One region of the Pseudomonas sp. PA1(2017) genome, then DNA from elsewhere that is predicted to be linked to it. Evidence: predicted binding sites of a transcription regulator. Region 1 holds the regulator's gene; the other holds the start of a gene.

Region 1 (4,211 bases):
TCGTCTTGGTTGGAGGCGACATCATCACGCTTATCGGCATGAATCTGCGGACCTTCACCGCGGGACGGATTTTTTTCTTTGTTTTGCTCGGCACGCAACTCTTCGTGGTTGTGATCGATACCCGCGAAGCGATCGACCTGGCTGGCCATCAGCACCAGTTTGAGGAGATTGCTTTCGACCTCGGTCACCAGCTGGGTGACGCGCTTGATCACCTGACCGGTCAGATCCTGATAATCCTGCGCCAGCAGAATATCGTTGAGATGACCCGACAGCTTGCTGGTGTCACGCTGGCTGCGCGCCAGGAACAGCTCGATACGCTTGGCCAGCTCGCGGAACGCGTCGGCGCTCATCTCGCGGCGCATGAAGCGCCCCCAGTCCTCGGCGAGCGAATCGGCTTCGCTGCTCAGGTCATTGACCAGCGGCGCACTCTGCTCGACCAGGTCCATGGTGCGGTTGGCCGCACGCTCGGTCATGGTCACCACATAGTTCAGGCGCTCGGTGGCATCGGAGATCTGCGAGATTTCCTTGGCGTGCGGTACCCGCGGGTCGAGCTGAAAGTTGACGATCGCGTTGTGCAGCTCACGGGTGAGCTTGCCGACTTCGAGGTAAAGCCCCCGGTCGCGCGCCTTGTTCAGTTCGTTGATCAGCTGTACGGCTTCGCCAAAGTTGCCCTGTTCGAGGCTGTCGACCAGTTGGCGGGCATTGCTTTTCAGGGTCGACTCGAGGTCAACCTCGTTAGATTCATGGTGTTCCATAACAACCTCGCGGCAGACATCAGCCGTTGACTCGCTCGAAGATTTTCTCGATCTTTTCCTTGAGCACCTGAGCAGTGAACGGCTTGACTACATAGCCATTCACACCGGCTTGCGCGGCCTCGATGATCTGATCGCGTTTGGCTTCCGCCGTGACCATCAGCACCGGCAGGTGCTTGAGTCGCTCGTCGGCGCGCACGGCGCGCAACAGGTCGATGCCCGTCATGCCCGGCATGTTCCAATCGGTTACCAGAAAATCGAAGCTACCGCTCTGCAGCATCGGCAACGCAGTCGTGCCGTCATCGGCCTCGGCCGTGTTGGTGAACCCCAGATCACGCAAGAGGTTCTTGATGATCCGTCGCATCGTCGAGAAATCATCGACGATGAGGATTTTCATGTTCTTGTCCAAGTCGACCTCCGTACAGTCCTAAAACGCCTGCAACAACGTGCAGCGCTTATTAATCGTGAAACCGGCCTGGCAGAACGCCGCAAACCATTGCGCTCGGCTTTGCTGCGTTCACTGTGTGTCCAGCGCCCTGCTAATCCTGCAATCTACTGCAAGGGCTGGCTCGACCAACTCCAGCCCCTGAACAATTTCCTATGCGCGCCACTCCCCCAACCGCGCCCGTAAGCGCGCGGCACACTGACTGTGCAGTTGGCTGACCCGCGACTCACTCACCCCCAGTACCTCGCCGATTTCCTTGAGATTCAACTCCTCGTCGTAATACAGCGACAACACCAGCCGCTCACGCTCCGGCAGATTACTGATGGCATCGGCCAGCGCGGCCTGGAAACGATTGTCTTCCAGCTCATGCGAAGGCCCGTGATGCAGGGAACTCGTGTCTTCCTGCAGACCGCCGTTTTCGCCTTCCTGCAAGAGGTCGTCGAAACTGAACAGGCGGCTGCCCAAAGTGTCGCCAAGAATGCCGTAGTAATCTTCGAGACTCAATTGGAGTTCGGCAGCAACCTCGTGATCTTTAGCGTCGCGACCGGTTCTGGCCTCAATTTTTCGTATTGCATCGCTGACCATGCGGCTATTGCGGTGTACCGAGCGCGGCGCCCAGTCACCCTTGCGCACTTCGTCGAGCATGGCGCCGCGAATACGAATGCCCGCAAAGGTCTCGAAACTGGCGCCCTTGCCAGCATCGTACTTACGCGATGCTTCGAGCAGGCCGATCATGCCGGCCTGGATCAGGTCGTCGACCTGCACGTTGGCGGGCAGACGGGCCAGCAGGTGGTAGGCGATGCGTTTTACCAGCGGCGCGTGGCGCTCGATCAACTGATGCTGTGAATCTCGTGCTTGTGCCTTGCTGTACATTCGGAGTCCAGAGGCTGTCGTCATACAGCCGTGTCTGCAGTCGGTTGATGCACCAGGCGCTCCACGAAAAACTCCAGATGGCCACGCGGGTTGGCCGGCAAGGGCCATGCATCGACCTTCTGGGCAATCGCCTTGAACGCCAGCGCGCACTTCGAACGAGGGAACGCCTCATACACCGCACGTTGTTTCTGTACGGCCTTGCGAACCGACTCGTCGTAGGGCACCGCGCCGACATACTGCAGCGCAACATCCAGAAAACGGTCGGTCACCTTGGTCAGCTTAGCAAACAGATTGCGGCCTTCCTGTGGGCTGTGCGCCATGTTGGCGAGCACACGGAAACGGTTCATGCCGTGGTCGCGATTGAGCAGCTTGATCAGCGCGTAGGCATCGGTGATGGAGGTCGGTTCGTCGCACACCACCACCAGCACTTCCTGGGCAGCACGCACGAAGCTGACCACCGAGTCGCCGATACCGGCAGCGGTGTCGACGATCAATACGTCGAGGTTGTCGCTGATGTCGCTGAAGGCCTGGATTAGGCCGGCGTGCTGCATGGGCGTGAGCTGCACCATGGCCTGGGTGCCCGAAGCGGCGGGCACGATGCGAATGCCACCGGGGCCCTGCAGGACCACGTCACGCAGATCGCATTGGCCGTCGATGACGTCGGCCAGGGTACGTTTGGCGGTCAGGCCGAGCAGCACGTCGACGTTGGCCAGGCCCAGGTCGGCATCCATGAGCATGACGCGCCGACCGAGATCGGCGAGCGCCAGTGACAAGTTCACCGACACATTGGTCTTGCCAACGCCGCCTTTGCCGCCAGTCACCGCGATCACCTGTACGGGATGCATACCCATCTTATCTACACACCTTATCTAAACTTCGCTGTGGGCCCTGGAGCCATTGTGCGCTGTCGCGGCGAGCACGACCAGCGCTTCGCCACACTCAACCCGTTCAACCGGCCTGCCTGGCCGGGTTCTGATAAAGCCCGGCGAACATATCGGCCATCGTATCTTCACTCGGCTCGTCCGGCGCCTGCAGGCCAACGGCGCGACTGACCAGTTGGTGACTGCGCGGCACGTGGACATCATCCGGAATGCGCGGGCCATCTGCCAGGTAGGCTACCGGCAGACGGTGGCCAATAGCCAGACCCAATACCTCGCCCATGCTGGCGGCTTCATCCAGTTTACTCAGAATGCAGCCGGCCAGCCCACAGCGCTTGTAGCTGTGATAGGCCGCCTTGAGCACCTGCGCCTGGCTGGTAGCGGCCAGCACCAGGTAGTTGCGTGCGTTGATGCCACGACTGGCCAGCGCTTCGAGCTGCATGCGCAGCGCCGGATCATTGGCCGGCAGGCCGGCAGTATCGATCAGCACCACGCGCTTGCGGGCCAGCGGTGCGAGCGCCTGGGTCAGCGATTGCCCGGGGTCGACCTGGGTCACCGAGACGCCAAGAATCCGTCCCAGGGTCTTGAGCTGCTCCTGGGCACCGATGCGGTAGCTGTCCATGCTCACCAGGGCGATGCTGGCAGCGCCGTACTTGAGTACATAGCGCGCGGCCAGCTTGGCCAGGGTGGTGGTCTTGCCCATGCCCGCCGGGCCGACCAGGGCGATCACGCCGCCCTCTTCCATCGGCTCCTGCTTGGGGGTCTGGATCGAATGCGCGAGATGCGCCAGGACCATGCGCCAGGCCTGGCGCTGATCGGCGATCGACGCCACGCGCTCGAGCAGCGTGCGCGCCAGCTCGGCGGGCAGCCCCATGCGCTGCAGGCGACGCCACAAGGTGGCTTGCTGCGGGCGACGAGCCTGCATCTGCCCCCAGGCCATCGAGCCCATCTGCATTTCGATCAGCTCACGCAGGCCATGCAGTTCGGAACGCATGGAATCCAGCGCCGACTGGTCGACCGAGGCCGCAGCCGGTTTCTGCTGCTGACGCTGCAGCACCGCATCCAGGCTGTCGACCGGCGGCGTGCCAGGCGCAGCGCCAAACAGCTGACGATCCTTGCCGGCATCGAGCTGGTTGCGCGTGCTCAGCTCGGCATGAGCCGAGGCGATGCGCGACTGGGTCTTGCGCAGCTCGGCTTCCAGCGCCGGGTTGGCCTGGCGCGCCGGAACCGGCGGAGCCTGATAATCGAGCGCAGCCGTCAATT
Region 2 (4,211 bases), 470 kb from region 1:
CAGATGCGGAACTGGCGAACCAGGTTCTCCAGGCCCTGACCGAGTTGCGCCAGGCTGCGTGCAGTCTGGGCGCCCTGGCGGGTTTCGTCGGCGACGCTGTCCACCGCGCCAGCGATCTGGTGCACGCTGCGGTTGATCTCCTCGGCCACCGCGGTCTGCTCTTCGGCCGCGCTGGCGATCTGCGCGTTCATGGCGTTGATGGTGCCGATCAGCCCGGCGATGGCATCGAGCGAGGCACCGGCCTTGTTGGCCTGCTCGCTGGTGATGTCGCCGGCGTCGCTGGACTGGCGCATGGCATTGACCGCATCGCGCGTGCCGCTCTGCAGGCGATCGATCATGCCCTGGATTTCCTGGGTGCTCTGCTGGGTGCGGCTGGCCAGGGCGCGCACCTCATCGGCGACCACCGCGAAGCCGCGACCCGCCTCCCCGGCACGGGCTGCCTCGATGGCCGCGTTGAGCGCCAGCAGGTTGGTCTGCTCGGCGATCGAGCGGATCACGTCGAGCACGCTGACGATGGAATGCACGTCCTTTTGCAGGTTATCCAACGAGCTGCCGCTCCCGCGGATGTCGCCAACCAGCGAGTGAATGCGCGCGATGCTGCCATCCACCACCTGCTTGGCCGCCTGCCCTTCGCGGTCGGTCTGCTGCGCCGCTTCGGCGGCACCCTGCGCGCTTTTCGCCACTTCGTGGGCTGCGGCGGACATTTCGTTGATGGCGGTGGCAACCTGGTCGGTTTCATGGCGCTGGCGCTCCATGGCCTGCTCGGAACGTTGCGCCTGGGAAGCGACCTGGCCGACCAGCTCGGTCAGCTGACCGGTCATTTCGGTGATCTGCCGCACCAGGCCGTGCACCTTGTCGACGAAACGGTTGAACGAGCCGGCCAGCTCGCCCAGCTCGTCGCGGCTGGTGACCGGCAGGCGCTTGGTGAGGTCGCCGTCACCCGCGGCAATATCGTCGAGGTTGGCCTTGATCTGCTGCAGCGGACGCAGGAAGGTGTTGGCCAGGATGCCGCCGACCACGCCAAAGATCACCAGCAGCACCGCAGCGATCATCAGGATGCTGGTGATGATGGTGCTCACCCGCTGGTCGATCCCGGCGCGCACCTCGACGATCTGCGCCTCGACGCCATCCAGGTTCACCGCGGTGCCAAGCGCCATGTCCCACTTGGGCAGGTAGTAGCTGTAGGCGAGCTTGGGCACCTGGATCGCTTCGTTGCCGGGCAGCGGCGAGGAGTAATTGACGTAGTAGCTGTTGTCCTTGGCGACGCGCACCAGCTCGCGGTTCACGAACACGCCGTTGACGTCACGCCGGTCGCTGAGGTTCTTGCCCACGTCCACCGGGCTGTCGCTGCGAAACAGCCGCACCACGTTGGAGTCGTGGCCGAAGAAGTAGCCATCCTTGCCGTACTTGATCTTCGACAGGATGGCGATGGCCTGCTTGCGGCTTTCCAGGTCGCCGGCCGGCGCGGCGTCGTACAGGCTCTGCACGGAGCCCATGGCGATCGCGCTGTAGTTCTGCAGCTCGTTGCGCTTCTCATCGAACAGTCGCTCGCGGGTTTCGGTGACCTCCTGTTCCGCCAGGCCATACAGCACCTTGGCAGCGGCGCCACTGAGCACCACGGCGAACAGCAGAACGGGAATCAGGGCCAACAGCACGACTTTGGACTTCAAGGTCAGGCGCATTTTTGTTTTCCTTATGACCAGGCAAAGCCAGAGGGTGGCTTCTACTCAGGTCATCGGCAGCCGCTAGCGAACCTTAAGAGGCTCGTCTGCAGCTAGCGCAACACTGCGCCTGCTACAGCACCATCGCTGCAACCCAGCCGAACACCAGCAGCGGCAGGTTGTAGTGCACAAAGGTGGGTACAACGGTGTCCCAGATATGATTGTGCTGGCCGTCGACGTTGAGGCCAGCCGTGGGGCCCAGGGTCGAATCCGAAGCTGGCGAACCGGCATCGCCGATGGCGCCGGCAGTGCCGACGATGCACACCGTGGCCAGCGGGCTGAAGCCCAGTTGTACGCACAGCGGCACGAAGATCGCGGCGATGATCGGCACGGTGGAGAACGACGAGCCGATGCCCATGGTCACCAGCAGACCGACCAGCAGCATCATCAGCACGCCCAGGCCCTTGCTGTCGCCTATCCAGCCGGCGCTGGCGTCCACCAGGCCCTTGATCTCACCGGTTTCGCGCATCACTTCGGCGAACCCCGAGGCGGCGATCATGATGAAGCCGATCATCGCCATCATTTTCATGCCTTCGGTGAACAGGTCGTCGGTTTCCTTCCAGCGCACGATGCCCGAGGCGGAAAAAACCACGAAGCCCAGCAGCGCGCCGATGATCATCGAGTCGAGCCACAGCTGGGCGCCGAAGGCGATGGCCACCGCCACCCCGGCGACGATCAGGCTGCGCCGGTTGTAGCTGACGTCCACCCGCTCGGTGCGCTCGACCAGCGCCAGGTCGTAGCTGCGCTTGCCGCGGTAGCTGTAAAGCGCCAGCAGCAGGCCGGCGACCATGCCCATGGCCGGAATCAGCATGGCGTGGCTGACGTTCACGCCGCTCACGTCCACGCCGCTACGCACCACGTTGGCGAGCAGGATCTCGTTGAGAAAGATATTGCCGAAGCCCACCGGCAGGAACATGTACGGGGTGATCAGGCCGAACGTCAGCACGCAGGCGATCAATCGGCGGTCGATCTGCAAACGGGTGATCACGTACAGCAGCGGCGGCACCAGCAGCGGAATGAAGGCGATATGGATAGGCAGAATGTTCTGCGAAGAGATCGCCACGGCGAGCAGTAACCCGACCAGCATCCACTTCAGCGCACCGCCGCCGCGCTCGTCCTGGCGGCCGACCAGGGTCAGCGCCTTGTCGGCCAGCGCATGGGCCAGCCCGGATTTGGCGATTGCCACCGCGAAGGCGCCGAGCAAGGCATAGGACAGCGCCACGGTAGCGCCGCCGCCCAGGCCCTTGTTGAAAGCTGCCAGCGAACCGTCCATGCCCAGGCCGCCGATCATACCGCCGGCCAGCGCGCCGATGATCAGCGCCACCACGACGTGCACTCGGCAAAGGCTGAGAATCAGCATGATGCCGACGGCGGCGATAACTGCGTTCATGAAAGGCTCCTCGAATCACCGCGAGCGCGGCGCAATCAAAAAAGCGTCGCACTCTGCCGCAAGCTGACCTGGGTGTCAAAAATCGGCGCCAGGCGAGCTCTCGTCGAGCCCGGTTCTAAGCAAATAGCACAAACGTACTTTGCGCCTGGCGCCGCGGGCGTTAGCCTCTCGCCTCTTTCATCAACGGAGGATCCCATGCTCGATATCGTTCTGATCGCCGGCTCAAGCCGCCCCGACAGCCAATCCGCCAAGGTGGCCCAGTTCCTGCGCCAACGCCTGATCACCCTGGGCAAGACCAGTGCCGAGCTAAGCCAGGTCATCGACCTCGGCACCGGCCCGCTGCCGCTGTGGCCTGCGGAAGACAACGGCACCTGGGCCGACTATGGCTCGCGCCTGCAGCGTGCCGACGCCGTGGTGGTGATCGCGCCGGAGTGGAACGGCATGGCCGGCCCGGCGATCAAGAACTTCTTCATCTATGCCAGCAAGGCCGAGCTGGCGCACAAGCCGGGGCTGCTGGTGGGCGTGTCATCGGGTATCGGCGGCGGCAGCCCGATCGCCGAGCTGCGTAGCTCCAGCTACAAGAACTGCCGGATCAACTACCTGCCCGAGCACCTGATCGTCCGGTCGGTGACCAAGGTCCTCAACGACGAACAGCCGGCCAGCGAAGACGACAGCCGCATCCGCGCCCGTATCGATTACGCGCTGGATATCCTGGCCAAGTACGGCGAAGCGCTGAAACCGGTGCGCGCTGCCATCGACCTCAGCGATCCGGCATTCACCAACGGCATGTAAGCAACACGGCGGATCGCTCCAGGTGATCCGCCTGTGGCCTGGGTAGAGCGCAGCGAAACCCGGGAACCGCTGTCGGACGTGACTATCGCGCGCGCAGCGGCAGCTCGATTCTGACCTGCAAGCCGCCCAGGTCACTGTCGTGCAGCGACAAGGTGCCGTCCCAGGCATCGACGATATCGCGCACGATACCCAGGCCCAGGCCGTGCCCCGCGGTTTGCTCATCCAGGCGAATGCCGCGGCTGAGTACCTCCTCGCGGCGTTCACCGTCGATCCCCGGGCCATCGTCGTCGACGCTCAATACGTAGGCC

Evidence for each region. The regulator FliA, encoded in region 1, starts transcription of late flagellar genes. The targets are predictions, from matches to a motif close to CTAAAGTTTNNNNNNNNNNNGCCGNTAA.
Region 2: BVH01_RS10800 (methyl-accepting chemotaxis protein) is a predicted target of FliA. The motif match lies at 1,733-1,760, and genes of this name have one in related genera.

Annotation. Positions count from the first base shown of each region.
Region 1 is NZ_MSXU01000009.1:1,272,801-1,277,011, forward strand. It holds gene BVH01_RS12735 (protein phosphatase CheZ) at 1-755, opposite strand, end outside; gene BVH01_RS12740 (chemotaxis response regulator CheY) at 775-1,149, opposite strand; gene fliA (RNA polymerase sigma factor FliA) at 1,351-2,094, opposite strand; gene fleN (flagellar synthesis regulator FleN) at 2,091-2,921, opposite strand; gene flhF (flagellar biosynthesis protein FlhF) at 3,019-4,211, opposite strand, start outside.
Region 2 is NZ_MSXU01000009.1:801,576-805,786, forward strand. It holds gene BVH01_RS10800 (methyl-accepting chemotaxis protein) at 1-1,682, opposite strand, end outside; gene BVH01_RS10805 (Na+/H+ antiporter family protein) at 1,795-3,111, opposite strand; gene BVH01_RS10810 (NADPH-dependent FMN reductase) at 3,307-3,903, shown strand; gene BVH01_RS10815 (sensor histidine kinase) at 3,986-4,211, opposite strand, start outside.